DNA from 2 places in the Dysosmobacter welbionis genome. Region 2 is predicted to be linked to the other one. Evidence: predicted binding sites of a transcription regulator. Region 2 holds the regulator's gene; the other holds the start of a gene.
The links. The regulator Rex, encoded in region 2, represses fermentation and respiration genes when NADH is low (regulators of the CRP and FNR family bind a similar motif). The targets are predictions, from matches to a motif close to ATTGTTAANNNNTTAACAAT.

Region 1 (16,067 bases), 740 kb from region 2:
AACAATCCCAATTATGATGCAACGCTTTCTTCTGAAGCAACTTATTTCTTTGTACGCAATCAGTGGAGCATAGATGAAATTGATGAGTTCTCTTGTAATGTACGAACTCGCTTAAAAGAAGATTTTAATATCGTTATAGACAATATGCCATATCCCAAAGTGGAAGATATACAGACTCCGACAGAAGCAATTATTAAAGAAATGATTGTCTCGGAATACAAAGAATCGAACCCTGATGTCCAAATTGATGATAAGGATTATAGTATTAACCAAGATGCTAAATCCATTTTCTTTACTCAACATAAAAACAATACAGTTGTTCCGTATCATCTAAATGAGGTCAAAAACATTTTTATCACCGGAAATAGATCATTGGCACGGGTTGGATATAAGATTTCTCTAGAATTTGCTGGATCAAAGGATTTCTTTATACCAACCGTTATGACCGACATTAAATGGGGAACTCTTGTCTGGTTTAATAGCCCGTCTACACTATCTTCGATTAATAGGCCCCGGCTGGTTTCTGCTGCATATGCTGCATTTCGACCTTCTAATGATGTTACAAAAAAATTAAATGATGCGCTAATAAAGTTGGAGAAAAAAGGTGATATTACTCCGGAGCAATGCTATTTCTTGAAAGTTAGCCCTGTTGCTCAAAGAATTCTCGGAAAACTAACGGCAAATGCTTCTGATAAGATTATAGACTCCACACCGCTAGAAATTCTAAAGGAAATTCGTCAGAGTGCATATACGGAAGGAAGCATATCGCGCCAAGAAGAAATTGATAATTTAACAAGGAAAAACGAAACGGCAGAGTTTGAACTTGCAAAAGCTAAACAACAAAGGATTATTTTTGAGTGCCAGCGGAATGTTGAGGTATTAGAGAAAGATAGAACGGACGTAAAGAAAGAGATAGAAGATGTTTCTGAATTTCTGAGTGAACAAGATCAGGTAAAAGATGCAATTGATAAGTCTGTCAACAAACAAATTTTAGGGTTAAAAATAATAATAACAATAGCATCGTTAATAGCAATAGGACTTGCAGTTTACATTGGCACAAATTATTCTGAAGTATTAGGCATTATTACGGCTGTAATTTCAATATTCATAATAATTTTGACGATTTGGAATAAAGACGAAATCAAAATTCTTTCTCTAATATCAAAAGCGAGAAAAGCACTGTTTAACCGCCAAGCGAATTTGCGGCGCTATTCAGCGGAAAAGGTGGAATATGCTGTGCGCCAAAAAGAGAGTGCCGAAGAAAAACTTGCACTCATAGAAGAAAAATTAAGAGCGGCTCGCAGAGAGTTACATCAAGAAAGCGCAAAACTTGATAGATTTTCTGCAGATATTTCAATACTGCAAAGCTAAAAAACCAGGTCCTTTTAAATTGTCTACTATATTAAATTGCCGCAGACTAACAGCCTGCGGCAGTTTAAGCACTTATTCCGTTTCGTCGTCCAGCCCCTCTGCCTTTAGCCAATCCTCAAAGGACTTTCTGGAGATGCGAATCATGTTGCCGATGCGGATTGTCTTGAACGCTCCGGAGTTGGCTAGTTTATAGGCCGAGGCGCGGCCGATACCGAGAATGGCTGCGATGTCATTCACGGTGTATGTTCTGCTTTGGGGCATCCCTTTTTCGTTGGTGCTCATAAAATGATCCTCCCTTGCTAATAGCATTTTCAAACGGCCCCTGGAAGCCCTCTGTCACAAGGGGTTCCTGCTAATACCTTGCTAATACGACATTTGAAAAGCCGTTGTAAGGCAGCATATTTCAGGGGAATTTGTGCAAATTGACCTGCCTCCAGGCAGCACAATTTGCGAAGAAACAACACGGGAAGATATGATATGAACAATTTACGAAATGGTACGCCGTACTCCTAAGCGGTAGGCCACCAGTTAGAGTCTGGTCAGGGGTGCCAAGTCAGCCGCTGTAAGCCAGTTTTCGGCTTACAGCGGCCTTCTTATCCGTTCCACCGCATTCCAGCGGCTGCCAGGTGCCTTTCATAGCGCGGTCCCTGCAAAAACTCCGGCTGATGTGCGATCCGCAAACTGCTGGGGCATCCTCTCAGGCCGCCTCCAGGCGCTTTTATACCCTCGTCCTCCTGCCGTTCTGCTGGATGGCGGCCCTGCGGCACGCCGCTTCCCGGCACAAAAAAAGAGGCGCCCCCGGCTAATGGCCGGGGACGCCTTTTCACATCCAGCGGAGACGGTGCTCTGCCGGAAGATCAATTCAGCACTTCTCGAACACGGTGGCAACGCCCATGCCGCCGCCGATGCACAGAGTAGCCAGGCCCTTCTTGGCCTCGGGCCGCTTCTGCATCTCGTGCAGCAGGGTCACGATGATCCGGGCACCGGACGCGCCGACGGGGTGGCCCAGGGAGATGGCGCCGCCGTTGACGTTGACCTTGCTCATGTCAAAGCCCAGCTCACGGGCCACGGCGATGGACTGGGCGGCGAACGCCTCGTTGGCCTCCACCAGGTCGATATCGTCGATGGTCACGCCGGCCTTGGTCATGGCCTGACGGGAGGCGGGCACGGGGCCGACGCCCATGATCTTGGGATCCACGCCGCCCTGGCCCCAGCCGATCAGCTTGGCCATGGGCTTCAGGCCGTACTTCTCCACAGCCTCACCGGAGGCCAGCACCAGTGCGGCGGCGCCGTCGTTGATGCCGGAGGCGTTGGCGGCAGTCACGCGCTGCTGACCCTTGTCGTCGGTCTCCTGGATGCCGGTGGGCTCAAAGGTGTGGACCACCTGGGGATTGGGGGACTCGGGGCCCACGGGGAAGGCGCCCTTCAGCTTGGAGATGCCCTCGGCGGTCACGCCGGCACGGGGGAACTCGTCCACCTTGAACTCCACGATGTCCTTCTTGACCTTCACGGGCACGGGGACGATCTCAGCCTCGAACTTGCCAGCCTTCTGGGCGGCCTCGGTCTTCTGCTGGGAGGAGGCGGCGAACTCGTCCATCTCCTTGCGGGTGATGCCCCAGATGTCCGCGATGTTCTCAGCGGTGGTGCCCATGTGATAGTTGTTGTAGGCGTCCCACAGGCCGTCCTTGATCATGGTGTCGATCATCTGGGTGTGACCCATCCGGGCGCCGTAGCGGCCGGTGGGAACGGCGTAGGGAGCGGCGCTCATGTTCTCAGTGCCGCCGCAGACAACCACGTCGGCGTCGCCGGCCAGGATGGAGCGGGCGCCCTCGATCATGGACTTCATGCCGGAGCCGCAGACCATGCCCACGGTGTAAGCGGGGACGGAATAGGGGATGCCGGCCTTGATGGAGGCCTGGCGGGCCACGTTCTGGCCCTGGGCGGCGGTCAGGATGCAGCCAAACATGACCTCATCCACCTGCTCGGGCTTCACGCCGGCACGGTTCAGAGCCTCTTTGATGACGATGGCACCCAGATCGACGGCAGGGGTGTTCTTCAGCGCGCCGCCGAAGGAACCAATCGCGGTTCTGCAGCAATTCACAACATAGAGCTCTTTCATGATCTTCCTCCGTTTTTATAAAAATATGGGATTGGCAGCTCCGACGGCTCTTCGTCAGGCGCTGCCGCAGACGCCAATCACAAGTTGAGGGTGGCGGCGAGAGTTTGTCAAAAGAAAAACATGATTGCCAAATTTTTGACAAATGCTCATACACCAACCGCTTGCTGATTTGATTATACTGGGTTTTTCCTGCCCCGTCAATGCAAATTTCTGTGAAATTCGAAAATTTGTTAAAACTTTATCAAAACCTCTGCGAATTTCGTCATTTTGCCAAAATTGGCACAAACACCCATCAGGCAACCTCTCCGCCGGAGGCATCCAGCTCCGCCCGGGCGGCGATGAGCTCGTCGTAAAACCGGCTCACATCCAGGTCCGCATAGGTGCGGGTGGTGGAGATGTCCGCGCTGTCCGCCGCAGCCTGGAGCAGGGCGTCGAAGTAGTCCGGGGCCACGGCCTCCAGGTCCACGTGCTTGCGCAGAATCAGGTAGAAGCCGTCATCCGCCTCCACCACGCCGCTGAACTGGCCCTCCTCCAGGGCCTGGGCCGCCTCCTCGCAGGCGGCGGGCAGCGTGCCGTCCCCCACAGTGAAGGTGTATCCGGACGGATGCTGGTCCCGGTCCGTCTCATCGCTGTAAGTGGCGGCCAGGACAGCAAAGTCATGGGCAGGGTCCGCGCTGCCGTTCAGCTTGGAAAAGGCCTCCTCCGCCCTGGCCCGGCAGGCGGCCACGGCCTCCGCGTCCGCCGGGTCCGCGGCGGCGGTGGAGAGCCAGATGTGGTCCACGGTGAGGTAGCCCTGCTCCTGGGCAAAGGTCTCCAGGTCATGCTCCGCGGGGGCCAGCTCGCTGCCCTCCGTGCAGTAGAGGTCGTACAGGTGCTCGTAGAGATAGTAGTCCCCGGAGATGGCCTCCGCTTCCGCCCGGTCCAGCCCCATGCGGGCCAGCACGGCCAGATAGGCCTCCTCCCCGCCGTACTGGGCCGCCCGGGCCGCCCACTCCCGGTCCATGGCAGTCCGGTCCTCGTCGGTGAGGGTGCAGCCGTAATCCTCCGCCCAGGTCTCCACTGTGGCGTACAGGGCGGCGTTCTGCAGCGCCTGGTCCTTGGCGTAATCCTCCAGGCTCTGGCCGGAGACAGTGTCCCCCCACTGGATCCCCTCCCCGCTGTCGTAGTAGTCGGCAATGTAGTCGCAGGCGTAGGCCAGCCAGTAGAGGTATCGCTGGGCGGACACGTCCCGCCCGTCCACGGACAGCAGCACAGTGTCCGGACGGATGCCGGACGCCTCGCAGAGAAGTCCCCCCTCTGTGTCTCCGCCCCCGCAGGCGGTGAGAGAGATGGCGGCCCCCAGGGCCAGGCAAAAAGCGATGCATCGTTTCATCACGGTTCTCCTTTGTCATTCCTCGCAGATTCCGTGGAAACGCCCCGCACAGGACAGGCGGGGGACGTCCCACCGCCACCATCCTATGCGGGGCATGGCAAAAACATGATGAAACTTACGGGGTCCCGCCCGCGGCCTCCTCCGCGGCCAGCTTCAGGTCCTCCACCAGGTCCCGGGCGGCCTCCAGCACATCCTCCCCGGGCTTGAGCTTCAGGGTGAGGGCAGGGATCTCCCCCGCCGCCAGCGTCAGCCGCTGGCGGTACTTGGCGTGGCCGCACACCGCCACCAGGGCCTGTGGGTGGAACACTCCCAGCTGCAGCCGCAGGAGGCTGCCCTTCTGGGAGATATCGGACACGCCGGCCTTGGCCGCGGCAGAACGCAGCAGGGCCACGTCCAGCAGGGCCAGAACGGACTTGGGCGCCTCGCCGTAGCGGTCCAGCATCTCGTCCAGCAGATCCGAGGCGTCCTCGTCCGTGCGGATGGCGGCGATGCGGCGGTACAGGTCCATCCGCTGTTCCGCCGAGGGGACGTACCGGTCCGGGATATGGGCGTTCACCGTCAGGTCGGCGGCACACTCCGTCTCGATCCGCTTCTCCTCGCCACGCTCCTCCAGGACGGCCTCCTCCAGCAGCTTCAGGTACAGGTCGTAGCCTACGCTCATGAGATACCCAGACTGCTCCGGCCCCAGCAGGTTCCCCGCGCCCCGGATCTCCAGGTCCCGCATGGCGATCTTGAAGCCAGAGCCGAACTCCACATACTCCCGGATGGCCGCCAACCGCTTGGCGGCGGTCTCCTGCAGCACCTTGCCCCGGCGGTAGGTGAGATAGGCGTAGGCCCGCCGGGCGCTGCGGCCGATGCGGCCCCGGATCTGGTGGAGCTGGGCCAGCCCCATCTTGTCCGCGTCCTCGATGATGAGCGTGTTCACGTTGGGGATGTCGATGCCGGTCTCGATGATGGTGGTGCAGACCAGGATGTCCGCCTCCCCGTCCACCATGGCCTGCATGACGGAGGACAGCTCCTGCTCCGTCATCTTCCCGTGGCCGGTGACGATACGGACCTCCGGCCCCAGCATCTTCTGGAGCCGGGCGGCGGTGGCGTCGATGCTCTCCACCCGGTTGTGGAGGTAGTATACCTGGCCGCCCCGGCCCAGCTCCCGGCGGACGGCATCCTCAATGATGGCCCAGTCGTGCTCCAGCACATAGGTCTGCACCGGCTGCCGGTCCGCCGGGGGCTCCTCCAGGGTGGACATGTCCCGCAGGCCCGAAAGTGCCATGTTCAGCGTCCGGGGGATCGGAGTGGCGGAGAGGGTCAGCACGTCCACCTGGCGGCTCATCTCCTTCAGCCGCTCCTTGTGGGTGACGCCGAACCGCTGTTCCTCGTCGATCACCAGCAGGCCCAGGTCTTTGAACGCCATGCTCTTCTGCAGCAGCTTGTGCGTGCCGATCAGCAGGTCCACGCCGCCGTTTTTGGCGGCCTCCAGGATCCGCTTCTGCTCCCTGGCGGGGGTGAAGCGGGACAGCACCTCGATCTTCACCGGAAAGTCCCGGAACCGGCTGACAGCGGTGGCGTAATGCTGCTGGGCCAGGACGGTGGTAGGCACCAGGATGGCGGCCTGTTTCCCGTCCAGGATGCACTTCATCACGGCCCGGAGTGCCACCTCCGTCTTGCCGTAGCCCACGTCGCCGCATAGCAGCCGGTCCATAGGCCGTGGCTTCTCCATGTCCGCCTTGATCTCCGCGATGCACCGCAGCTGGTCGTCGGTTTCGGTGTAGTCAAAGGACTCCTCAAATTCCCGCTGCCAGGGGGAGTCCGGGGAGAAGGCGAAGCCCGGCCGCTTCTGCCGCTCGGCATACAGCGCGATGAGGCCCCTGGCCAGATCCTTGGCGGCCTTCTTGGCCTTGGTTTTCTGCCGGGTCCACTCGGCGCCCCCCAGCTTATTGAGCTTGGTGCGCTCGGTGTCCTCGCCTCCGCCGATGTACTTGCTCACCAGATCCAGCTGGGTCACGGGGACGTACAGGCAGTCCCCGCCGGCGTAGTCGATCTTGATGTAGTCCTTCTCCACGCCGTCCACCGGCATCCGCTGGATGCCCACGAACCGGCCCACGCCGTGGTGCTCATGGACCACCAGGTCTCCGGGGGACAGGTCGGTGTAGGACTGGAGCTTCTGCCGGTTGGAGTCCTTCTTCACCCGCTGGCGCTTGCGCATGGCCGGGGCCGTCAGCTGGCCCTCTGTCAGCACCGCCAGCTTCAGCGCCGGCCACTCGCTGCCAGCGGACAGGGCCCCCAGGGAGAGGCGCACCTCCCCCGCCGCAGGCATGGCGGCGCCGCTTAGATCCAGGGTGGCCGGGATGCCCTTCTCCTCCAGCAGCCGGTGGAGATTCTTCGCCCGGGTCTCCCCACCGCAGAGCACCAGCACCGCGCTGCCGGAGGAGCGGTAGTGCTCCAGATCCGTGACGGCGGTCTCCAGGCTGCCGCCGTAGGAGCTGAGCTGTTTGGCATTCATGGTCAGGAGGCCCCGGGGCCGCAGGGGGTGCCGGGAGGTGGGCAGAGAGTCCTCCAGGATCACGGGGAAGTCCTCCAGCGCGGCGTACAGTTCCTCGGCGGTGAGGGTCAGATGGGCGTACTCCCCCGCCAGCACCCCGGCGGACAGCAGCGCCTCCACGTCCTGCTTCTGCTGGAGGACCGTGTTCTTCACCCGCTCGTCCACCCGGCCGCTCTCACTGAGGAACACCACCGCGTCCGGAGGCAGGTAGTGGACCCCGGCGGTGACAGTCGGATAGATGGCTGCCAGATACCGGTCCGCCGCCCCCGGGGCCGCGCCGCTGCGCAGCCGCTCCGCGTCCTCCCGCAACGTCTGGACGATGGCCTCCGTCTTCTGCTTTTTCGCCAGCTTCTCCGCCAGGGCGGTCAGCTGGTCCGCAAGACCGGGCAGGCCTCCGGGGGCGCAGTGGGGCAGCACCTCCGCCGCCGGCAGGATCCGGGCGGAGGACACGTTCCGGGTCCGCCGCTGGGTGCCGGGGTCGAAGGCGCCCATGGAGTCGATCTCATCGTCAAAAAACTCGCACCGCACCGGCTGGTCCATCAGGGGAGAGAACACGTCCAGAATGCCGCCCCGCAGGGCGAACTGGCCCACGCCCTCCACCTGCTCGCACCGGGTATACCCGGCGGAGAGCAGTTGCTCCGCCAGCGCGCCCAGCTCTGCCTGCCCCCCCACCTCCAGGGTGATGGCCAGGGACCGCAGGGTCTCCGGCGGCAGGGTCCGGGCCATGAGGCCGTCCGCGGTGGCCACCACCACCGGCGCGTCCCCCTGGGCCAGGGCGTACAGCGCCGCCAGACGGCTCCGCTCCCAGTCCCGAGAACCCACGGCCCCGGGGCGGAACTGCCACTCCCGGCCAAGCAGGGTCACGGGGCGGCGGCCCGTCAGGGTCTCCAGATCAGCGGAGAGGACCTGGACCTCCCGCTCGTCCCCGCAGAGGAACACCGCCGGACGGCCGCAGGCTGCCGCCACCGCCGCGCCCACGCAGGCCCGCTGCACCGGCTGGAGGCCGCTGACCGCCGCGGGACAGCCGCCCTCCTCCACCCGGCGGATCAGCTCCGCCGCCTCGGGGATAGTCTGCAATTGTCTCAGAAACTGTTCCATAGGATGTGGTCCTTGTCAACATGAAAAATTGGGAAGACTCTCTGGGCGCCGGGCCGCTTCCGGGCGCATGGCCCGGTGGGCGTTCTCCGCCCGGCGCCTGTTTGGAGGCAGGGGCTGTAAAGCGGATGGACATGATTCTCCCACCCAGGTCATATCCACCGGCACGATCCGGGAAAATGGATCCGTCCTTAGTGTATTCCCCTTTACCGGGCGCCATGCCCGGCGGCAAAAAGAGGCGCGGCGAGCCGCCCTATTGGACGGCCCTCATTCAATTGAAGTCATTCATGGCCTTCTGACAGCCATGTTCAATGATACATTCCGCCGCGTCGATGGCCCGGCGGAAGCTCTCCACCAACACCTTCCGCTCCGCCTGGGAGGGCACGCCGATGACCCAGTCGATCATGTCGCCCCCTTCGCCCGGCGCGCCGGTGCCGATCTTGATCCGGGGGAAGTCCTGGGTCCCCAGGTGGGCAATGATGTTCTTGATGCCGTTGTGCCCCCCAGCGGAGCCGGTGGGCCGCACCCGCAGCTTCCCCACCGGCAATGACACATCGTCATAGATCACCAGCACGTGGTCGGCAGGGATCTTGTAGAACTGCACTGCCTCCCGCACCGCCTCGCCGGAGAGGTTCATATACGTCTGGGGCTTCATCACCAGGCACTTGGACCCGGCGAAGGGGATGATGTTATAGGCGGATTTGAACTTGACCTTGTTCAGCTTCACCCCCGCCTGCTCCGCCAGCAGGTCCACGGTGAGAAAGCCCATGTTGTGGCGGGTGTGCTCATACTTGGCCCCGGGATTTCCCAGGCCCACCACCAGCCAGTCCACGGCGGCGGATTTGGCGCCTAACAGCATGAAAAAAACTCCTTTGCAACGTCAGCCAAGGCGGGAAAGTTCCCTTCCCCGCCTTGACCAGTCCATTATTGATACGCAGAAATGCCGGAGCTCCGCCGCTTCTCAGCGGAACAGCTTGGAGATGGAGATCTCCTGGTAGATACGCTCGATGGCCTCTGCAAACATGGGGGCCACCTGCAGGTATTTGATCTTGCTGCTCTTTTTGGGATCAATGGCGGGGATGGTGTCCAGCAGGGCCAGCTCGGTGATGACGCTGTCGTTGATCCGGTCAATGGCCGGGCCGGAGAGCACGCCGTGGGAGGCGCAGGCCTGGACGCTCTTGGCGCCGCCCACCTCGATCAGGGCCTTGGCGGCGTTGCACAGGCTGCCGCCGGTGTCCACCATGTCGTCGAAGAGGATGCAGTCCTTGTCCCGCACGTCGCCGATGACGTTCATGACCTCGCAGCTGTTGGCCTTCTGCCGGCGCTTGTCCACGATGGCCAGATTCATGTGCAGCTTCTGGGCAAAGGCCCGGGCCCGGGACACAGAGCCCACGTCGGGAGAGACCACCATCATGTTCTCGCACTCGGAGCCGTACTTCTTGGCGTAGTAGTCCACAAAGATGGGGTTGCCCGCCAGATTGTCCACAGGAATGTCGAAGAAGCCCTGGATCTGGGAGGCGTGCAGGTCCATGGTCAGCACCCGGTCCGCGCCCGCGGCGGTGAGCATGTTGGCCACCAGCTTGGCGGTGATGGGGTCACGGGCCTTGGCCTTGCGGTCCTGCCGGGCATAGCCGTAGTAGGGGATGACCGCGGTGATGCGGCCGGCGGAGGCGCGCTTCAGTGCGTCGATCATGATGAGCAGCTCCATGAGATTGTTGTTCACCGGGGTGCAGGTGGACTGGACCACGAACACGTCGCTGCCGCGGACCGTCTCGTACAGGGAGACGAAGATCTCCCCGTCGGAGAAGGTACCGACCTCCGCCTCGCCCAGTTTGGTTCCCATCAACTTGCAGATCTCCTCCGCCAGCTTCGGATTCGCGTTGCCGGAAAACACCTTGATGTCCTTGCCGTGAGAAATCATTGTTTGAACGCCCTCTTTCTATGTTCTGAATGTTCTTGGTTTCTGTCAGTAGGATCGATCAGCCGAAGGAGCATCAGTGCTCCTGCCCGTACAGCTTCCGCCGCCGTTTGGCCCACCCCTCCTTGTTCTCCTGCTTGGCCCTGGCCACGGCCAGCGCGTCCGCGGGCACATCCTTGGTGATGGTGGCACCCGCCGCGATATAGGAACCCGCGCCCACAGTCACCGGCGCCACCAGATTGGTGTTGCAGCCGATGAAGGCGCCGTCCTCAATGGTGCAGCGGTACTTCTTCACGCCGTCATAGTTGGTGGTGACGGTGCCGCAGCCGAAGTTGACCTTGCGGCCCACGTCGCTGTCCCCCACATAGGTCAGGTGGGAGATTTTGGTGCCGTCACCGATGGCGGAGTTCTTCACCTCCACAAAGTCGCCCACCTTGATGTCATCCCCGATGGCGCAGCCGGGGCGCACGTAGGCAAAGGGCCCCACGTGGGTGCGGCTGCCGATGGTGCTCTCGTTCACCTGGGAGGCATTGATCTCTGTCTCATCGCCGATGACGCAATCCCGCACCACGGCATTGGGACCGATGGTGCAGCCGCAGCCGACGGCGGTCTCCCCCCGCAGGATGGTGCCGGGCAGGAGCATGGTCCCCCGGCCGATGGTGACCCGGGGGTCGATATACACCGCGTTCGGGTCCAGCACCCGGACGCCGGCGCGGATGTGCCGCCGGACGATCCGCTCCCGGAGCAGGGGCTCCAGCTCGGCCACGGTCTCCAGACTGAAAACCGGCACCCAGCCGGGGATCAGCTCCGCCGCGGAGACGGCATTGGTCATCTTCTCCTGCCAGACCGCCTGGAGCTCGTAGCCGGCGGCGCCGTAGACAAAGCCGGGGCCCGCCTCCTCCATGGGAAGGGCGGCCCGGACAAACACGGCCACCGGGTCCGGCGTGTTCAAAAAGTCCAGCAGCTCGCTGTGCTGCTCAGAGATGGTCACGTCTGCGTCCTCCGGGAAGCAGGCGCGGACCTCCTGGGCAAAGCGGGGGCTGGAGACAGCAAAAAACCGCTGCACGCCGTCGGCCAACAGCTTGTCACTCATCCATTTTAGGATCGGGCAAAATAACACGGCTTCCAGCATCAGCGGTTTGGAGTGCGCCGGGAGGGAGGAGTCCTCTTCCAGAAAAAACACGGCGCGCTGCGGAAAATCCATGGGTTTTCTCCTCCTTGTTCGTTCGTATTTTTTATTATAACAAATATCTTGGGAAAATCCAGTATTTCCGGCGAATTTATAAAAGAAATTTCCTCCAGATTTTTCTTGTACAGGGACGTTTTTTTGTGGGAGACAACAGATCCGCTCCTGCGGCGCCCCCTCCTTCTGTCATTTCCGGCATTTTGCAGAAATCCAGCCGGATTTGTCGTGATTTTTTCTAAAAATCCGGTTTTCTTCACACATTACAGTTGAATTTGCCGGGGCGACGCGGTACAATGTGTTTTGACTGCATGAAAAGAGGGGGACAGCTGTCTATGCTTCATATCGTACTGGTGGAGCCGGAGATCCCACAGAACTGCGGCAATGTCGCCCGCACCTGCGCCGCCACCGGCAGCCAGCTGCACCTGATCCGCCCCCTGGGCTTCGACATCTCGGAGAAGGCCGTCCGCCGCGCTGGCCTGGACTACTGGAACCTGGTGGAGGTTTTTGATTACGAGAATCTGGAGGACTTTTTCCGCCGCCGCCCCGAGGCGGAGCGGGACCTGTGGCTCACCACCACCAAGGCGCCCCGGTCCTATCAGGAGGCCCGGTTCACCGCCGACAGCTGGCTGTTCTTCGGCAAGGAGACCGCCGGACTGCCTCTGGCTCTCCGGGAGCGGTACCGGGACCGCTGCGTCCGCCTGCCCATGGTCAGCGAGGCCCGCAGCCTGAACCTGAGCAACACCGTGGCCGTCTGCGTCTACGAGGCGCTGCGGCAGAACGGGTTTCCGGGCCTGCTGGGAACCGGCGAGATGGCCTGGGGCTGAGCCCCGCCGGGCGGCGCCGATTCCGCTGGGGAGGCCCGGCTGCTTTTGCAGGGCGCGGAGCGGCCTTGCATTGCAGGGGGGGCGGCCGGGGGTGAATTTCCATCCTTCGGTCCATACTAGTCCCTGAACGCGCTGACACCGCCGCCGAACGCCTCTGCGGCTTCGGCTGCGTTGGAATGAATCATGAGGAATCCAATGGAACGAGATCAGATAGGAGGACATCTCAGATGAATACCCATAAAAAGACGGTCCGGGATGTGGAGGTACGGGGCAAAAAGGTCCTGCTCCGCTGCGACTTCAACGTCCCCCAGGACAAAGAGACCGGCGCCATCACCAGCGACAAGCGCATCGTGGCGGCGCTGCCCACCATCCAGTATCTGCTGGAGAATGGGGCGGCGGTCATCGCCTGCTCCCACCTGGGCAAGCCCAAGAACGGCCCCGACCCCAAGCTGAGCCTAGCCCCGGTGGCGAAGCGCCTCAGCGAGCTGCTGGGCCGGGAAGTGATCTTCGCCCATGACGTAGTGGGCCCCGACGCCCAAACCAAGGCGGCCGCCCTGCAGCCGGGACAGATCCTGCTGCTGGAGAACACCCGCTTCGAGCCCGGCGAGACCAAGAACGACCCGGAGTTGGCCAGGAAGCTGGCCGACATGGCGGATCTGTATGTGTCCGACGCCTTCGGTGCCGTGCACCGGGCCCACGCCTCCACCGCCGGCGTGGCGGCGTACCTGCCCGCCGTCTCCGGCTTCCTGATCCAGAAGGAGCTGGAGTTCCTGGGCGGTGCCATCGCCGATCCCAAGCGGCCCCTGGTGGCCATCTTAGGCGGCAGCAAGGTCTCCTCCAAGATCGGCGTCATCAACAACCTGCTGAACATCGCCGATACCATCATCATCGGCGGCGGCATGGCCTATACGTTCTCCGCCGCCCAGGGCGGCAAGGTGGGCGACAGCCTGCTGGAGGCCGACTGGGAGAGCTACGCCAATGAGATGGTGGAGAAGGCAAAGGAGAAGGGCGTAAAGCTGCTGCTGCCGGTGGACACCGTCTGCGCGGACGCCTTCGCCCCCGACGCCAAGAGTCAGGTGGTGAAGGCCGGGGAGATCCCCGACGGCTGGCAGGGCCTGGATATCGGTCCGGAGACGGTGAAGCTGTACTGCGGCGCCGTGGCGGACGCGGGCACCGTCATCTGGAACGGCCCCATGGGCGTCTTTGAGTTCCCGGCCTTCGCCAAGGGCACTGAGGCTGTGGCCGAGGCCCTGAGCCGTACGGACGCCATCACCATCATCGGCGGCGGCGACAGCGCGGCGGCTGTGGAGCAGCTGGGCTACGCCGACAAGATGACCCACATCTCCACCGGCGGCGGGGCCTCCCTGGAATTCCTGGAGGGTAAGGAACTGCCCGGCGTGGCCTGCCTCCTTGATCAGTAAGCTGCTGTGCCGCCGATCCACCGTTGCGGCATTGCGTTTCCCGGTTCCTCCCGGAGCCGTCAATCGCGCCGCTGGAATTTTTGGAGGGCAAAGAGCTGCCCCGCGTGGCCTGCCTCCCGGATGCTTAAAGAGGGGGACTGTGTCCCCCCTTTACATTCCTCCTCACCAATCTGCGGACTGGTGACACCGCCCAGGGCGGCTGAGGCAAAGTATTTTCGCCACGCACGCCCTGAGGCGAAAATGAATTTGAATGTTGCGGCCGCTTGCGGCGGCCGCGCCGAATCCGTCCCCAAACGCGCTTCATTTGACTTGACAAACGGGCTGGAATTCTGTATAAAAAAAAGGGCCTTTCGGGGAAAATGCCCTGGAAACGGCCAAAACCTGCGCATCAGATCGCGGAGAACGCGATTGCGGATAGATGAAGACATAAAGGAGAAGAGATCACCATGAATCGCAGATATCGCAAAACGGTTATCGCCGGAAACTGGAAAATGAACATGACCGCCACTGAGACGAAGAAATTCGCCGAGGAACTGAAGAAGATCATGCCCCGGGCCAAGTGGTGCGACACCCTGATCTGTGTCCCTGCCTGCAACATTCAGACCGCCGCCAAGGCGTTCAAGGACCTGCGGATCTCCGTGGGCGCCGAGAACGTGTACTTTGAGGAGAAGGGCGCTTACACCGGCGAGATCTCCGCCGACATGCTGAAGGATCTGGGCGTGAAGTACGTCATCGTGGGCCACAGCGAGCGGCGGCAGTATTTCTGCGAGACCGATACCACCGTCAACAAGAAGGTCCACGCCGTGCTGAACGCCGGCATGAACCCCATCATCTGCGTGGGCGAGAGCCTGGAGCAGCGGGAGACCGGCATCACCGACGAGTGGATTGCCCTTCAGGTGAAGAGCGCCCTGTACGGCGTGCCCGCCGACAAGCTGCGCCGCTGCATCATCGCCTATGAGCCCATCTGGGCCATCGGTACCGGCAAGACCGCAACTGCCGAGCAGGCCGGCGAGGTCTGCACCAACATCCGTGCCACCATCCGCAGCCTGTACGGCGCCCGGGTGGCCCGCAGCGTCACCATCCAGTACGGCGGCTCCATGAACCCCAAGAACGCGGCGGAGCTGCTGGCCCAGCCGGACATCGACGGCGGCCTGATCGGCGGTGCCGCCCTGAAGCCCGACCAGTTCGTGGACATCATCAACGCAGCCAACCAGGAGTGAGCTCCGGCAGAGCGGTTTTGTGAGAAAGCGAGCGAGACGAGATTTCAATGAACAAAACACCAACAACCCTCATCATCATGGACGGCTTCGGCCTGCGGCAGGAGACGGAGGGCAACGCCATCCGCGCCGCCGCCACGCCCCGGCTGGACCAGTTTTTCCGGGAGTATGCCCACACCACGCTCCGGGCCTCCGGCCTGGACGTGGGCCTGCCGGACGGGCAGATGGGCAACAGCGAGGTGGGCCACACCAACATCGGCGCCGGCCGGGTGGTGTTCCAGGACCTGCCCCGGATCACCAAAGCCATTGCCGACGGGAGCTTTGATGAAAATCCCGCCTACCGGCACGCCATGGACGCCTGCCTGGAGAAGGGCACGTCCCTGCACCTGATGGGCCTGCTGTCCGACGGCGGCGTCCACTCCCACCTGGAGCACCTGTTCGCCCTGCTGCGGCTGGCGAAGCGAAGGGGCCTGGAGCATGTGTATCTCCACGCCTTTCTGGATGGGCGGGACGTATCCCCCACCTCCGGCGCAGACTTTGTGGCGCAGACCGTGGCACAGTGCCGGGAGATCGGCGTGGGCAAGATCGCCACGGTCATGGGCCGGTACTATGCCATGGACCGGGACAAGCGCTGGGACCGGGTGGAGGCGGCTTACGACGCCATGGTGTACGGCGAGGGCGCCGTGCAGAATCCAGACCCGGTGGCCGCGGTACGGGAGTCCTATGACCGGGGCGTCACCGACGAATTCGTGGAACCCGTGGTCTGTGATGCCGAGGGCACCATCTCCGACAATGACAGCGTGATCTTCTTCAACTTCCGGCCCGACCGGGCCCGGGAGATCACCCGGACCCTGGTGGACCCGGAGTTCGACGGCTTCACCCGCCAGTTTTTCCCCGTGACCTTCGTGTGCAACACAGAGTACGACGCCTCCATGCCCAATGTGGAGGTGGCCTTCCCCGGGTGACGGTGCGCAATGGCCTGGGGGAGTATCTCAGCCAGAT
Region 2 (16,067 bases):
GCAAGCGGCGGAGACTCTGGGAATCAGCCCAAATTATGTGTCCAATATTGAGACGGGACGAGATATCTGTTCTACTGTTGTCCTGCTGGGCATGGCGAATCTCTACCACGCCAGCGTGGATTATATGTTGGGGGAGAGTCTGGAATACAACCGGCGGAAGGGAGAAGCGGGAGAGAATCGGACGGCGCTGCTCCACGAGGTCAGACGTCTGCAAGAGGCGGAGTGTGGCCATCTGCTGCGGTATATCCAGTTGATGCGGGCGGACGAGACTGAAATCCGGAATTGAACAACCGCTCCTTTATAATTTATAAATAGAAAAGAGCCGCTGCATCAACCGATGCAGCGGCTCTTTTTACGCCTTTGCCAGATACGCCCCGCAGGCATTCCGGGCATCGGCGGCGGTTTTTTCCTCGTCGATGGTGACGAGATGCCCCTCCTTCACCACGACCCGGCCGTTCACCACCGTGTAGTCCACCGGGCCGCGGAGGCCTACCGTGGCCAGCACGTCGGCGGGACTGTACGCGCCGCCCACCAGCTCCAGTCGGCGGGAATCCACCAGGAAGAAGTCCGCGCACTTGCCCACGGCCAGCTGCCCGATGTCCTCCCGGCCCAGCAGCCGGGCGCTGCCCCGGGTGGCCATCTTCAGCACCTGATACCCGGAGGGGGCCTTCTCGCTGGAGGTCAGCCGGTGGAGCAGGTAGCACACCCGCAGCTCTTCCATCAGGGACGACCCGTCGTTGCTGGCGGAGCCGTCCACCGCCAATCCCACCGGGACGTCCAGCGCCAGCATCTCCGGCACCCGGGCGACGCCGGAGGCCAACTTCATGTTGCTGATGGGGCAGTGGGCCACGCCGGTGCCGGTGCGGGCCAGCTCCCGCAGCTCCTCGTCGTTGAAGTGGATGCCGTGGGCGTACCACACATCCGGGCCTGTCCAGCCCAGAGATGCCATGTACTCCAGCGGCCGGACGCCGTAGTGCTCCAGGGTGTAGTGCTCCTCGTCCCTCGTCTCACACAGGTGGGTGTGGAGCCGGACGCCGTACTGCCGGGCCAGGATGGCGCTCTGCCGCAGCAGCTCTCCGCTGACGGAGAAGGGGGAGCAGGGGGCCAGGGCCACCTGCCGCATGGATCCGAAGGACGGGTCATGGTACGCCTCGATCACCCGGGCGGAGTCCTTCATGATGGCGTCCACCGTCTGGACCACGCTGTCCGGCGGCAGGCCGCCGTCCTTGCGGGAGAGGTCCATGCTGCCCCGGGAGGCGAACATCCGCATCCCCAGCTCCTCCGCGGCGGCGAACTGGGCGCCGATCAGGTCTCCGCATCCGGCGGGAAAGACATAGTGGTGGTCAAAGCAGGTGGTGCAGCCGTGCTTCAGCAGCTCCCCCATGCCGGTGAGGGAGCTGAGGCGCACCACCTGCTCGTCCAGGCCCTTCCAGATCTCATACAGGGCGGTGAGCCAGTCGAACAGCTCCAGATTCTGCACCTGGGGCAGGTTCCGGGAGAACACCTGATACAGGTGGTGGTGGGTGTTGATGAGGCCGGGATAGCACCAGTAATGGGACCCGTCGATCACAGTGTCTGCGGTCTGGGGCAGGTCTGGGCCCAGACCGCGGATGATGCCGTTTTCGCAATAGAGGTCGGCGTGCTCCAGCACGGCGTCGCCGTCATCACAGGTGAGGATGGTCCGCAGATTGCGCAGCAGCAAAGAGGACATGGCGGTCACGCTCCTTTCTGCTCCCAGTATAAAGGACGGCGGGAGAAAGGTCAACTTTCCCGGGAAAACTTCTTGCGGAAACGGGGAGGATGTGATACGCTGAGAGCAATTTCGGATCACCGGGAGGAACACGGTTATGCTGGACATCTTTGATATTCTGGGCCCTGTGATGGTGGGCCCCTCCAGCTCCCATACAGCGGGGGCGGTGCGGATCGGCCGCATGGCCAGGACCCTGCTGGGGGCGGAAGTGGCGCGGGCGGACATCGGCCTCCACGGCTCCTTTGCCGATACCGGCCGAGGCCACGGCACGGACCGGGCGCTGGTGGCGGGCCTCCTGGGGATGAAGCCGGACGATCTGGGCATTCCTCAGAGCTTTGAGATCGCCGCCAACCAGGGGTTGGAATTCCACTTCCACACGGCCCGTCTGCGGGATGCCCACCCCAACACGGCGGTGCTGACGGTGGAGAGTGCCGACGGGCGGAAGCTGGAGCTGCAGGCGGCCTCCACCGGCGGCGGCCGCATCCGGGTGGATCGGCTGGATGGAGTGGAGGTGAGCTTCACCGGCATCTTCAACACCCTGGTGGTCCGCCACCAGGACGTGGCCGGAGAGCTGTCCCGGATTCTCAATGAGCTCTCCGTCAGCGGGGTGAACATCGCCAACATGAGCCTGAACCGGGACCGCCGGGGCGGCGCTGCCCTGACGGTGGTGGAGACGGACCAGAAGATCCCGGCGGATGCCCTGGAGCGTATCCAGGCGCTCTACGGCGTCTTGGGCGCCACCTACTACGAGAAGGAGGAAGACTGAAATGGCTCTGGATTCCATGCAGGAGATCTTCGACAAGATCCAGGCGGGGCGGAAGCCCTTCTGGCAGGTGGTGCGGGATACGGACGTGGAGGAGCGGCAGGTGACGGCGGAGGCCTCCTTTGAGAAGATGCACGCCACCTGGCGGGCCATGGTGGAGTCCGTGGACACCTACCGGGCGGACCGGCGCAGCGTCAGCGGCCTGGTGGGGGGCGACGCCCAGAGGATGTGGGACTACGCCGCCCAGCAGGAGACGCTCTGCGGCCCCTATCTGCAGGAGGTGATCGCTACGGCCCTGTGCGTGGCGGAGTCCAACGCCTGCATGCACCGGATCGTGGCGGCACCCACGGCGGGGGCCTGCGGCGTGCTGCCGGCTGTGCTGGTGCCGCTGTACCGCCGGGGCGCTGTAGATGAGGAGGCCATCGTCCGGGCGCTGTATGTGGCTGCCGGTATCGGCGCGGTGGTTGGCTACCGGGCGTCCATCTCCGGCGCCTCCGGCGGCTGCCAGGCGGAGGTAGGCACGGCTGCGGCCATGGCGGCGGGGGCCCTGGTGGACCTGCGGGGCGGCGGGCCGGAGCAGATCGGCCACGCCGTGGCGATGGCGCTGAAGAACCTGATGGGCCTGGTGTGCGATCCGGTGGCGGGACTGGTGGAGGTCCCCTGCGTCAAGCGAAACGTCATCGGCGCGGTGAATGCCGTCAGCGCGGCGGACATGGCCCTGGCGGGCATTGAGAGCCGGGTGCCTGTGGACCAGGTGATCGACTGCATGGGCGACGTGGGCCGCCGGCTGCCGGTAGAGCTGCGGGAGACCGCTCTGGGCGGTCTCGCCGCCACACCATTCGGACAGAGCGTGAAGGCAAAGCGGGAAGAGCGCCGCTCCCAGGAACAGGAGCTGTGAGGACGAAAGAAGGACCTGCCCTGCGGCAGGTCCTTCTTTTTGCGAAAGGGAAGATCAGGCGTTCCGGCTGGCCAGGACTTTCTGGAACCAGTCCTTGCCGTCTACAAAGCGGGAGACCAAAAAGCTCACCACATAGTCGCCGGCGGAGTTGATCATGGTAGCGGGGGGATCCACCAGGTTTCCGATGGTGATGGCGATGGGATAGGCGATGGCCAGCTGGTCCGGGAAGAACACGGAGCACATGATGAACTCGCCGATGTAGCCGCCGCCGGGGACGCCGGACATGCCCACGGAGGACAGCACGGCCACAATCACCATCAGTGCCATGTCGCCGATGCTGTCAAAGGGCCGGCCGAACACGCCGAAGAGGAACGTGATCTTCAGAATGCAAGAGAAGCAGGAGCCATCCATGTGCATGGTGGCGCCCAGAGGAACCACGATCTCGCTGACATCCTTGGAGATACCGGTGGCCTCCGCCTCTTCCATGTTGGTGGGGATGGTGGCCACGGAGGAGCAGGTGCCCAGGGAAGTGATGGCAGGTTTGGCGATGTGCCGGAACATTTCCTTGACCGCTCCCTTGCCGCCGCCGAACCAGGCGAACAAGGGGAAGGCCACAAAAATATAAATGAAGCAGAGGGGATAGTACACCACCAGAGCCCGGGCATAGTCCGTAGCGATCTGGGAGCCGTAGGTGGCCACCAGGTTGGCGAAGAAGCCGAAGAAGGCGATGGGGGCGTAGTAGGTGACTAGCTGAACGACCTTCATCATAGCTTCGGACAGGCTGGTGAGGAATCTTGCAATCAGGCTGTCAGGACCCGGCCCCAGATTTACGCCGAAGCCGAACAGAATGGAGAAGACGATCAGGGGCAGCATGGCGCTGCGGCTGAGCAGGCCGGAGAAGTCGCTCACCGTGAAGAAGTTCACGATCAGGTCCGGGATGGAGATGGGATCCTCCACCACGCCCTCAGTCAGGTTGGTCCAGGGCTCCAGAACCGGGGGGAAGATCTTCATAATGACGATCATGATGACCGCAGCGATGGCGCCGGTGATGACGAAGGTCAGCACGGTGGTGCCCATGATCTTGCCGGCCCGTTTGCGGCTCTTCATGGTAGCCACAGACCCGGCAATGGACGAAAACACCATGGGCACCACGATGCAGAACATCATATTCAGGAACAGGGTGCCCAGAGGTTCCAGCACCGTGGCGCCGGCGCTGATGACGTTGCCCTCCGCATCCAGCTCCTGGGGGAAGATCCAGCCCACGATGGAGCCCAGGATCATGGCCCCCAGCATGACGGCCAGAAATGCGTAGTTCCGGGCAACAGACTTTTTGCTCAGCTGTGTACTCATTCTCTCTCCTCCAATACATATTGAAATAGCTGCTGACCTATATGGCCTTCCGGCCTTACATTATAATAAGGTCCTCATCCGTAACTTCACCCCTGCACACCACGTTGGTGGGGCCTGTCAGATAAAGGCTGGCGATATGGGAGTGGACCCGCTCCGCATCGATCACCAAGCGGCCGCCGGTCATATCCACCTGTACGCCGTGGCCGGAGACTTTGCCCTGCAGAGTCAGCACGGTCACCACAGATCCGGTGCCAGTGCCGCAGGCATAGGTGAAGTCCTCCACGCCGCGTTCAAATGTCCGCTCGAAAATCAGATCTTCACCGGTGATCTCGTAGAAGTTCACATTGGCACCCTTGGGAAAGACCTTGTTCCAGCGAATAGCCCGGCCCAGCTCCCGCAGCTCGTTTTCGTCCGCCTGGCGCAGTCCGGCGTATGGCACCACGGCGTGGGGGATGCCGGGATTTCCCAGCTCCACATAGGAGCAGACGTATGTCACGCCGTCTGCCTCCACCGGGCTATCCAGTCGTACGGTGGTGGGGTCGTTCAGCCGGATGCGGTACAGCCGCTGGTCGATCCGCCGGCCGGTGACGATGCCTGCCGTGGTCTCCACAGTCTGCGTCTCTCCGGCCAGCCCGTTTTCGTAGCCATACCGGCAGATGCAGCGGGCACCGTTCCCACACATCTCACCTACGCTGCCATCAGAATTATAGAACAGCATCCGATAATCTCCGCCCTGGGAGGGGGCATCCACAACCATCAACCCGTCCGCCCCGATGGACATGTGCCGTTCACACAGCGTCCGGGCGATTTGTGGCAGCTGCTCCAGGGGGAGGTGCTCCTCCAGGTTGTTCAGAATCACAAAGTCATTTCCCGCGCCGTTCATTTTCCAAAATCTCAAGTTTCCACCTCCTTCTTGTATATACATTATTATAACAGCGAGAACTGAGAATGAAAAGCAGAGAATGTGCGGAAAACCATGCAGAACCTGCGAAATCCACGTCAGTGGGAAGACGGTCGAAAAAAATCGAGAAAAGAGGAAAAAGGTATTGACAAAAGGGGAAGGATTTGGTATTCTAACAAAGCTGTCGGCGCGGTGATGAGCCGGGCCGGGAAGAAATGAAAAAAGTTCTTGACAGCAAGGCTGAGATGTGGTAACCTAAACAGGTTGCTGCTGATACGAGATGGATCGGATGTCAAAAAACTTCTGAAAAAAGTTCTTGACAAACGAAATGAAATCGAGTATAATAGCAATGTTCCGCCGGGAACGGCGTGCACCTTGTAAATTAAACAACGTAACGAAAAGGAAGCACCAGAAGGCGAGCTCATTTAGATGAGTTTGCCAAAGGACAAAGCCGTCTCACTGGGTTGAGTCAATTACCGGTGGGATGGAGAAATGAAGCTATGACAAATAGCTCTATGAAGGTTTGAACGGACTACGGTTCGTTTAGATACCATTTTATAGAGAGTTTGATCCTGGCTCAGGACGAACGCTGGCGGCGTGCTTAACACATGCAAGTCGAACGGAGCACCCTTGACTGAGGTTTCGGCCAAATGATAGGAATGCTTAGTGGCGGACTGGTGAGTAACGCGTGAGGAACCTGCCTTCCAGAGGGGGACAACAGTTGGAAACGACTGCTAATACCGCATGACGCATGACCGGGGCATCCCGGGCATGTCAAAGATTTTATCGCTGGAAGATGGCCTCGCGTCTGATTAGCTAGATGGTGGGGTAACGGCCCACCATGGCGACGATCAGTAGCCGGACTGAGAGGTTGACCGGCCACATTGGGACTGAGATACGGCCCAGACTCCTACGGGAGGCAGCAGTGGGGAATATTGGGCAATGGACGCAAGTCTGACCCAGCAACGCCGCGTGAAGGAAGAAGGCTTTCGGGTTGTAAACTTCTTTTGTCAGGGAAGAGTAGAAGACGGTACCTGACGAATAAGCCACGGCTAACTACGTGCCAGCAGCCGCGGTAATACGTAGGTGGCAAGCGTTGTCCGGATTTACTGGGTGTAAAGGGCGTGCAGCCGGGCCGGCAAGTCAGATGTGAAATCTGGAGGCTTAACCTCCAAACTGCATTTGAAACTGTAGGTCTTGAGTACCGGAGAGGTTATCGGAATTCCTTGTGTAGCGGTGAAATGCGTAGATATAAGGAAGAACACCAGTGGCGAAGGCGGATAACTGGACGGCAACTGACGGTGAGGCGCGAAAGCGTGGGGAGCAAACAGGATTAGATACCCTGGTAGTCCACGCTGTAAACGATGGATACTAGGTGTGCGGGGACTGACCCCCTGCGTGCCGCAGTTAACACAATAAGTATCCCACCTGGGGAGTACGATCGCAAGGTTGAAACTCAAAGGAATTGACGGGGGCCCGCACAAGCGGTGGATTATGTGGTTTAATTCGAAGCAACGCGAAGAACCTTACCAGGGCTTGACATCCTACTAACGAAGTAGAGATACATCAGGTGCCCTTCGGGGAAAGTAGAGACAGGTGGTGCATGGTTGTCGTCAGCTCGTGTCGTGAGATGTTGGGTTAAGTCCCGCAACGAGCGCAACCCCTATTGTTAGTTGCTACGCAAGAGCACTCTAGCGAGACTGCCGTTGACAAAACGGAGGAAGGTGGGGACGACGTCAAATCATCATGCCCCTTATGTCCTGGGCTACACACGTAATACAATGGCGGTCAACAGAGGGAGGCAAAGCCGCGAGGCAGAGCAAACCCCCAAAAGCCGTCCCAGTTCGGATCGCAGGCTGCAACCCGCCTGCGTGAAGTCGGAATCGCTAGTAATCGCGGATCAGCATGCCGCGGTGAATACGTTCCCGGGCCTTGTACACACCGCCCGTCACACCATGAGAGTCGGGAACACCCGAAGTCCGTAGCCTAACCGCAAGGAGGGCGCGGCCGAAGGTGGGTTCGATAATTGGGGTGAAGTCGTAACAAGGTAGCCGTATCGGAAGGTGCGGCTGGATCACCTCCTTTCTAAGGAGACCTGGGCAGAGCAAGCTCTGCCTGGAATTCCTGGTCAGCTGGAGCGGAAAAAGAGTTACGTTGTTTAATTTAGAGGGCGTACGCCGGGAGATAGAAGGGGATATAGCTCAGCTGGGAGAGCGCCTGCCTTGCAAGCAGGAGGTCGCCGGTTCGAACCCGACTATCTCCACCAAGAGAATAAAGCGTCACCTCGTCCAAGACGAGGGCCCGTAGCTCAGCTGGCTAGAGCGTACGACTGATAATCGTAAGGTCGGTGGTTCGAGCCCACTCGGGCCCACCAGGCGATTTGCCTTTGGATTTGAAGACCTGATCGAAAGATCGGATCTTCAAATCTGACTGCAAAAGCGGTTGGAAGCTGTGCCGGAGACAAGCGAAAGCTTGCGGACGGCGATCTGCACCTTGAAAACTGAACAATGTGACAAAAGCAAGTAAGGCAACAGAGAGGTTTCTCTGTGGAGACACAGAGGAAACAAATTGATTGTGGAACAGCATCCGAAAGGATGCAGGGTGACATACAATTTCGATCTTTGTAAAGCCTGCATAATTCTCAAAGAGAACCAAGAATTCTCTGACAAGTCGCTGTGAGAACGGCGATAGGTCAAGCTGGAAAGAGCGCAAGGGGAATGCCTTGGCATCAGGAGCCGAAGAAGGACGTGACAAGCTGCGAAAAGCCTCGGGGAGGAGCAAATATCCATTGATCCGGGATATCCGAATGGGGCAACCCGGCTGGACAATATCCAGTCATCCTGCGTTGAACAAAATAGGCGTAGGAAGGGAACCGCCTGAACTGAAACATCTAAGTAGGGCGAGGAAGAGACATCAACCGAGATTCCGCAAGTAGTGGCGAGCGAACGCGGAAGAGGCCAAACCGAGGGATTTATTCCTCGGGGTTGCGGACAGTCATTTAGCGGAAGTTATCTAGGAGAAGGGTCTGGGAAGGCCCGCCATAGAGGGTGAGAGCCCCGTATCCGAAAGAGAAGGCCGTGCGACTGAATCCAGAGTACCGCGGGACACGTGAAACCCCGTGGGAAACAGGGGGGACCACCCTCCAAGCCTAAATACTACCTGATGACCGATAGAGGAGCAGTACCGTGAGGGAAAGGTGAAAAGGACCCCGGGAGGGGAGTGAAAGAGAACCTGAAACCTTGTGCTTACAAGCTGTCAAAGCACGTTAACGTGTGATGGCGTACTTTTTGTAGAACGGTCCGGCGAGTTATAGTAACGAGCGAGCTTAAGGCATTCAGTGCCGGAGGCGAAGCGAGAGCGAGTCTGAATAGGGCGTAAAGTTCGTTGCCATAGACCCGAAACCGGGTGACCTACCCATGAGCAGGTTGAAGTGGGGGTGAAACCCCATGGAGGACCGAACCGACCCCCGTTGCAATGGTGGCGGATGACTTGTGGGTAGCGGTGAAATTCCAATCGAACTCGGAGATAGCTGGTTCTCCCCGAAATAGCTTTAGGGCTAGCGTTATGTTAGATTACCGGAGGTAAAGCACTGAATGGTAGCGGGGCCGATAAGGTTACCAACGCCTATCAAACTAAGAATGCCGGCTAATTGATGCATAGCAGTCAGACAGTGTGAGATAAGTTTCATTGTCAAAAGGGAAACAGCCCAGACCTACAGCTAAGGTCCCGAATAGATGCTAAGTGGAAAACGATGTGGAGTTGCGAAAACAACCAGGATGTTGGCTTAGAAGCAGCCACTCATTAAAAGAGTGCGTAATAGCTCACTGGTCGAGTGACTCTGCGCGGAAAATGTAACGGGGCTAAGCATCTAACCGAAGCTTAGGATTGTCGTAAGACAGTGGTAGGGGAGCGTTCCATGTGGGGTGAAGTCGCAGCGGAAGCAGCGGTGGACTGCATGGAAGTGAGAATGCCGGAATGAGTAGCGAGAATTATGTGGGAATCATAATGGCCGAAAATCTAAGGTTTCTTGGGGAAGGTTCGTCCGCCCAAGGTAAGCCGGGAGCTAAGGCGAGGCCGAAAGGCGTAGTCGATGCACATACGGTAGAAATTCCGTAGCCACCGAACTTTAAGTCAGAGGGACACTTTTGGATAGCGGAACCCGGGCGTTGGTTGACCCGGGCGAAAGGGAGCGAAAATATAGTAGCGAAGTCCGCGATGCTGAGAGGCGAGAAAAGCTCTGATGGATACTAAGGTGCCCGTACCGCAAACCGACACAGGTAGATGAGGAGAGAATCCTAAGGCCAACGGGAGAAGGGTTGTTAAGGAACTCGGCAAGTTGACCCCGTAACTTCGGAATAAGGGGAGCCTCGCAAGAGGCCGCAGTGAAAAGGCCCAAGCAACTGTTTACCAAAAACACAGGTCTATGCTAAATCGAAAGATGACGTATATGGGCTGACGCCTGCCCGGTGCCGGAAGGTTAAGAGGAGATGTCAGCGCAAGCGAAGCATTGAATTGAAGCCCCGGTAAACGGCGGCCGTAACTATAACGGTCCTAAGGTAGCGAAATTCCTTGTCAGGTAAGTTCTGACCCGCACGAAAGGCGTAATGATTTGGGCACTGTCTCAACAGCCCGCCCGGCGAAATTGTAGTACTGGTGAAGATACCAGTTACCCGCAACTAGACGGAAAGACCCCATGGAGCTTTACTGCAGCTTAATACTGGAATTCGGTAACCCATGTACAGGATAGGTGGGAGGCTTGGAAGCAGGGGCGTCAGCTCTTGTGGAGCCGCCGGTGGGATACCACTCTTGGATTGCTGAATTTCTAACCTGCGGCCGTGAATCCGGTCGGGGGACACTGTTAGGCGGGCAGTTTGACTGGGGCGGTCGCCTCCTAAAGAGTAACGGAGGCGCTCAAAGGTTGGCTCAGCACGGACGGAAATCGTGCAGTGAGTGTAAACGTAGAAGCCAGCCTAACTGCGAGACCGACGGGTCGAGCAGTAACGAAAGTTGGAGTTAGTGATCCGGTGGTATGTGAGTGGAAATGCCATCGCTCAACGGATAAAAGCTACCCTGGGGATAACAGGCTGATCTCCCCCAAGCGTCCACAGCGACGGGGAGGTTTGGCACCTCGATGTCGGCTCGTCACATCCTGGGGCTGAATTCGGTCCCAAGGGTTCGGCTGTTCGCCGATTAAAGTGGCACGCGAGCTGGGTTCAGAACGTCGTGAGACAGTTCGGTCCCTATCTGTTGCGGGCGGAAGAGATTTGAAGGGAGCTGTCCTTAGTACGAGAGGACCGGGATGGACGTACCTCTGGTGCACCAGTTGTCCTGCCAAGGGCATAGCTGGGTAGCTAAGTACGGACGAGATAAACGCTGAAAGCATCTAAGCGTGAAACTCCCCCTAAGATGAGATCTCTCACCTCGAAAGAGGGTAAGGGCCCAGGAAGACTACCTGGTAGATAGGCCGGAGGTGGAAGTGCAGTAATGTATGGAGCTGACCGGTACTAATAGCCCGAGGGCTTGACCTACGAGAAAGCAGGCGAGCCTGAAAGCAGCGTCACATTGTTCGGTTTTGAGGGTGCAGGGAAGCATGCTCAAGGGATTTGCACCTTTAGCTCAGTTGGTAGAGCAACTGACTCTTAATCAGTGGGTCCCCGGTTCGAGTCCGTGAAGGTGCACCATGGCCCGTTGGTCAAGTGGTTAAGACAGCGGCCTCTCACGCCGTTAACATCGGTTCGAATCCGGTACGGGTCACCAGACTTTTCAAGGGCGAAAGTTCTTGACAAGGGAAGCGAAATACAATATAATACAGTTTGTTCTCCGGCAAGACCGGATGACATAGAGTTGGTGCTGATTAGGGCGAGGGTCCACCCGTTCCCATTCCGAACACGGCAGTTAAGCTCGTTCCTGCTGACAATACTTGGCTGGCGACGGCCCGGGAAGATAGGTAGCGCCAACACTGAGAGGCCACATCGTTTGATGTGGCCTTTTTTCGTCGCATGGGAGGCATCGTTTTGCAATATCATCAAGTGGTCAAAGGAAGATTTCTACGGCGGCCCAACCGTTTTATCGCTCATGTGGAGACAGAAGACGGGCTGCAGATCTGCCATGTAAAAAACACCGGACGCTGCCGGGAGTTGCTGGTGCCGGGAGCAGCGGTCTATCTGGAAAAGGCCGCAAATTCTGCGAGAAAGACAGCGTATGACCTTATCGCCGTGGAGAAAGGGGCCTTGCTGATCAATATGGATGCGCAGGCCCCAAATCGTGTTTTTCAGGAGTGGGCCGCCCAAGGACATTTCCTGCCAGATCTAAAGTCCATTCAACCGGAATATCATTATGGAGAGTCCCGTCTGGACTTTGCGCTGACAACAGAAGCCGGGCTGCACCTGGTGGAAGTCAAGGGTGTTACCCTGGAGGAAAACGGTGTTGTCCGATTTCCGGACGCGCCGACAGAACGGGGCGTGAAGCATATTCACGAGTTACAGCGGGCTGTCCGGGAGGGAATGGGCGCTACCCTGTTTTTTGTGATCCAGATGCACGGCGTGGATCGCTTCTCTCCCAACGACGCCACCCATCCGGCCTTCGGTGCGGCCCTTCGGGAGGCAGCTGCCTGGGGTGTCCAAGTGTACGCCTATGACTGCCTGGTGACGCCGGACAGTTTAACTATCCACCAGCCGGTGCCGGTGGTATTATAAGGGAGCGGCAATATGGGATTTTTGGAATTGCTGTTGATCGGCGTGGGGCTCTCGATGGACGCCTTTGCTGTAGCGGTGTGCCAGGGACTCTGTATGCCAAAACTGAATCTGCGCTATGCGGCTGTGATTGCGCTGTTTTTTGGCGGATTTCAGGCGCTGATGCCCTATGCCGGCTGGCTGCTGGGCGCCCAATTTGCCGGGTACATCCAACATCTGGACCACTGGCTGGCTTTTTTTCTGCTGGCATTCATCGGCGGTAAGATGGTGTGGGAGTCTTTGAAAGGGGAGGCGGAGGAGACGGCCTGTGCGGTGAGTGTGACGCTGGATTATAAGCAGCTGCTGCTGATGGCGGTGGCTACCAGCATCGACGCATTGGCTGTTGGGGTCACGTTTGCATTTTTGAACGTGGACATCCTGCCTGCTGTGACGGTCATCGGCTGCACGACTTTTGTGATCTCCCTGGCGGGTGTGGTGATCGGGACCTTTTTCGGCGCCCGCCTCCAGTGCTGGGCGGAGATCGCCGGCGGTGTGATCCTGATCCTTCTGGGTGGAAAGATTCTTCTGGAGCACCTGGGGATCCTGTAAGCGCCTATAAAAAACAGCGAAGTGGAAAACGCCCCGGGCCATTTGGCCCGGGGCGCTGGTTATCTTATGAAATCTCAGCAGCAGGGATTGGGATTGCAGCCGCAGTTGTTGTTGCAGCCACAGCCGCAGCCGTTGCCGCCCCAGCTGCCGTTGCCGCAGCAGCACCAAATGATGATCAGCAGAATGATGATCCAGCAGCAGTTGCCGCCGCCAAAGCCGTTATTGCACATACCGGAACCTCCTATGAAATCGTAGACCGACCGAACCGGTCTCAATCCATAGTATGCCGGACCGGCAAAGGGGTTCCGGTTTTATTTCCGGCCGCTGGTGACGAGTGCGTCGGCCGCCTGTTTCTCCCGCACGGTGAAGACGCCCTTGTCCATCAGCGTGTCTCCCAGTGTCTGCCTGCTGCCGGACACCGCGGCATCCAGCGCGTAGTAGGAGACGTATGCGAGATCCGCACGGAGGAACGTGCCGCCCTGCAGGGCGGCCAGCTCGCCCTCCGTGATGACGCCATTGGTCAAGGCATTGGTCAGTGTGCCGGAGAGGTCCTTGTTGTCCGCGGAGCTGTATCCCAGTGCCCGGAGGATGAACTCCATGTATTGGCTGGCTGTCACCGTCTGGCTGGGCCGGAAGGTGGTGGCGGAGTATCCGTTGGTGTAGCCCTTGCTGTATGCGTAGCCCACGTATTTCTCGCTCTGGGTCCCGGAGGTGATGTCCGTGAAGGGAGTGGAGCCGGTGTAGGCCAGCGCATCATTCTCCTCGCCCAGGACGCGGATGAACATGATGAGGGCTTGCAGGCGGGTAGGGGCGACCTCCAGGTCATATCCATCTCCGTAGCCGGTGAAGCTGCCTTGAAACAGGTGCATGGTCTTGAGCGCGACAGCAATGGCGTTGTAGTCCGTGTTGGTGGAGTAGCTGAAGGCGTAGGGGCCCTGATAATCCACAACCGCCGTCTTGGAGGTGACGGTAAACACGGCGGTGGTTTCCTCAGCCACCAGATACCGGTGGCTGGCTGTAAGGGCACTGCCACTGGTAACGATGGTCCCTGTGGTGACATCCACCACAGCGCCGGAGTTGAACGTGACCTGCATACCGCCCGCCAGCAACAGGACGCCCGTGCCGGTGGAGCCGGTCAGGGCGTCGCCTGCCTTCAGACGGGTCTCCATCCACGTGGCGGCCCCGCCGTCGGAAGGAGCCGCGTCTCCGTTCAGCAGCGCTTGGTCAGAGGCGTCCAGTTTTTCCTCCACCCGCTGGTCTACCGCATCGGTGAAAGTGCCGGTGAGATAGGAGAGGGAGGCCAGCGGATCGGAGGCCCCGCCGGCCGCGGCCAAGGCGTACACAACGGTGACGGTAAGTAAGAGGCAGACGGTGATGAGGGCAGTCTTGGTCTTCCTTGTCATAGATGATTCCCTTCCACGCTGGAGCGTCAGCGGTTGGCGATGCGGTAACTGAGGGTCAGGAGGCTGTCTGCGAAGTGAATGTTCTCAAACTGCACATCCGGGAGCTGACTGCTGAGCTCAATGTTGGTAAAGTTCCAAAAGCCCTTGACGCCCAGATTGATGAGGTGGCTGGCGGTGTCCTGGGCCACGGACTGGGGAATGGTCAGCACCACCACGTCCACCGGGTGGTCCTGTAGGAAGTGATCTAGCTCGGACATGGCGTATACCGGCACATTATTCACCACAGTCCCGATCACGGCGGGGGAGACATCAAAGGCTGCGTCCACCGTAAACCCACTCTGGGAGAATGGGAAGTTCTGCAGCAGTGCGTGGCCCAGATTGCCAACGCCGATCATGATGAGGTGGTGGTTGTTGTCCACGCCCAGGATATGACCGATCTCGGCCCGCAGTTCTTCTACATTGTAGCCGTAGCCCTGCTGGCCGAACTCACCGAAACAGCTGAAATCCTGGCGGATCTGAGAGGCGGTGATGTTCATCTCCTGCCCCAGGGAGTGTGAGGAGATGCGCACGACGCCGCGGTTGCAGAGGTCTGTGAGCTGGCGGTAATATCTGGGCAGACGCCGTATCACGGCGTCGGAGATGTTTTCCTTTCGCATATAAGTCACTCCTTGCTATTTGTTAAATCATTCTCAATTAAGTTTAGACCAAAATCAGGGACTTGTCAATTTTTTTAACAATCTTTTTGAGAAAAATTTTTTCAAGAAAAGCTTTACAAAGCGGAAAAATGTTGGTATACTAAATAAGCTGTTTGAAGAAGATGTTGATGTATGCGCCTGTAGCGCAGTTGGATAGCGCGTCAGACTCCGACATTTCAGGCTCGTTCAGTTGAGAGATGGCGCAAAGCGTTGGGAGTCTTTGGTTTTAACGGGCAGAGAGAAAAAATTCTGTTTCCGTTGACTACTATTTGACTACCAATTTTGAAAATCCCGTGTTATAATAGAACATAGTTTAGGTATGCGCCCGTGGCGCAGTTGGATAGCGCGTCAGACTCCGACTCTGAAGGCCGCTGGTTCGAATCCAGTCGGGCGTACCACGTGCAAAGAGGCACTCGAATTTCGAGTGCCTCTTTGCTTTTATCAATCAGAGGTGATGAACTATGGAGAAACCCATCATCGGGGTAACGCCCCTGTGGGACGAGGAAAAGAAGTCCTACTGGATGCTGCCGGGGTATCTGGAAGGAGTGAAGGAAGCCGGTGCCATCCCCGTCATCCTGCCGCTGACAACCAATGGGGCGGATATTGCCCAGCTCGCGGATCTCTGCGATGGTTTTCTCTTTACTGGTGGGCAGGATGTCGATCCCCAGCTGTACGGGGAGGCCATGGAGCCCTTCTGCGGCGAGCTGTGCCCTGCCCGGGACGCTCTGGAGCAGGAGTTACTCCGACAGGCTTTGGAGCGGGACAAGCCCATCCTGGGCATCTGCCGGGGTATTCAGTTCCTAAATGCAGCCTTGGGCGGAACCCTTTATCAGGACCTGCCCACGGAGCACCCGTCAGAGATCGGGCATTCCATGAAGCCGCCCTACGACCGGATGGCCCACACGGTGCATATATGGCCGATGACGCCTCTGGCCTCTCTGCTGGGAAAGACGGAACTGGAGGTGAACAGCTGTCACCACCAGGCGATCAGGAGTTTAGCCCCCAGTCTCGTAGAAATGGCCCGCAG

Region 1: a site for Rex is predicted at 3,717-3,736, ahead of EIO64_RS11935 (acetyl-CoA C-acetyltransferase). Genes of this name have one in related genera too.

The regions. Positions count from the first base shown of each region.
Region 1 is NZ_CP034413.3:2,251,763-2,267,829, reverse strand. Features, by position in the region: gene EIO64_RS11945 (coiled-coil domain-containing protein) at 1-1,371, shown strand, start outside; gene EIO64_RS11940 (helix-turn-helix domain-containing protein) at 1,444-1,653, opposite strand; gene EIO64_RS11935 (acetyl-CoA C-acetyltransferase) at 2,234-3,490, opposite strand; gene EIO64_RS11930 (peptidylprolyl isomerase) at 3,783-4,862, opposite strand; gene mfd (transcription-repair coupling factor) at 4,978-8,502, opposite strand; gene pth (aminoacyl-tRNA hydrolase) at 8,771-9,358, opposite strand; gene EIO64_RS11915 (ribose-phosphate pyrophosphokinase) at 9,461-10,420, opposite strand; gene EIO64_RS11910 (glucosamine-1-phosphate N-acetyltransferase) at 10,494-11,510, opposite strand; gene EIO64_RS11905 (hypothetical protein) at 11,549-11,860, opposite strand; gene EIO64_RS11900 (tRNA (cytidine(34)-2'-O)-methyltransferase) at 11,936-12,427, shown strand; gene EIO64_RS11895 (phosphoglycerate kinase) at 12,655-13,848, shown strand; gene tpiA (triose-phosphate isomerase) at 14,295-15,068, shown strand; partial or broken gene gpmI (2,3-bisphosphoglycerate-independent phosphoglycerate mutase) at 15,116-16,067, shown strand, end outside.
Region 2 is NZ_CP034413.3:2,988,013-3,004,079, forward strand. Features, by position in the region: gene EIO64_RS15635 (helix-turn-helix domain-containing protein) at 1-286, shown strand, start outside; gene EIO64_RS15640 (8-oxoguanine deaminase) at 353-1,711, opposite strand; gene sdaAB (L-serine ammonia-lyase, iron-sulfur-dependent subunit beta) at 1,848-2,516, shown strand; gene sdaAA (L-serine ammonia-lyase, iron-sulfur-dependent, subunit alpha) at 2,518-3,411, shown strand; gene EIO64_RS15655 (dicarboxylate/amino acid:cation symporter) at 3,466-4,761, opposite strand; gene dapF (diaminopimelate epimerase) at 4,817-5,659, opposite strand; rRNA gene EIO64_RS15665 (16S ribosomal RNA) at 6,217-7,747, shown strand; tRNA gene EIO64_RS15670 (tRNA-Ala) at 7,853-7,928, shown strand; tRNA gene EIO64_RS15675 (tRNA-Ile) at 7,960-8,036, shown strand; rRNA gene EIO64_RS15680 (23S ribosomal RNA) at 8,353-11,190, shown strand; tRNA gene EIO64_RS15685 (tRNA-Lys) at 11,268-11,343, shown strand; tRNA gene EIO64_RS15690 (tRNA-Glu) at 11,345-11,419, shown strand; rRNA gene rrf (5S ribosomal RNA) at 11,506-11,621, shown strand; gene sfsA (DNA/RNA nuclease SfsA) at 11,677-12,357, shown strand; gene EIO64_RS15705 (manganese efflux pump MntP) at 12,370-12,942, shown strand; gene EIO64_RS15710 (hypothetical protein) at 13,017-13,172, opposite strand; gene EIO64_RS15715 (S-layer homology domain-containing protein) at 13,254-14,345, opposite strand; gene EIO64_RS15720 (redox-sensing transcriptional repressor Rex) at 14,372-15,001, opposite strand; tRNA gene EIO64_RS15725 (tRNA-Arg) at 15,362-15,438, shown strand; gene EIO64_RS15730 (gamma-glutamyl-gamma-aminobutyrate hydrolase family protein) at 15,502-16,067, shown strand, end outside.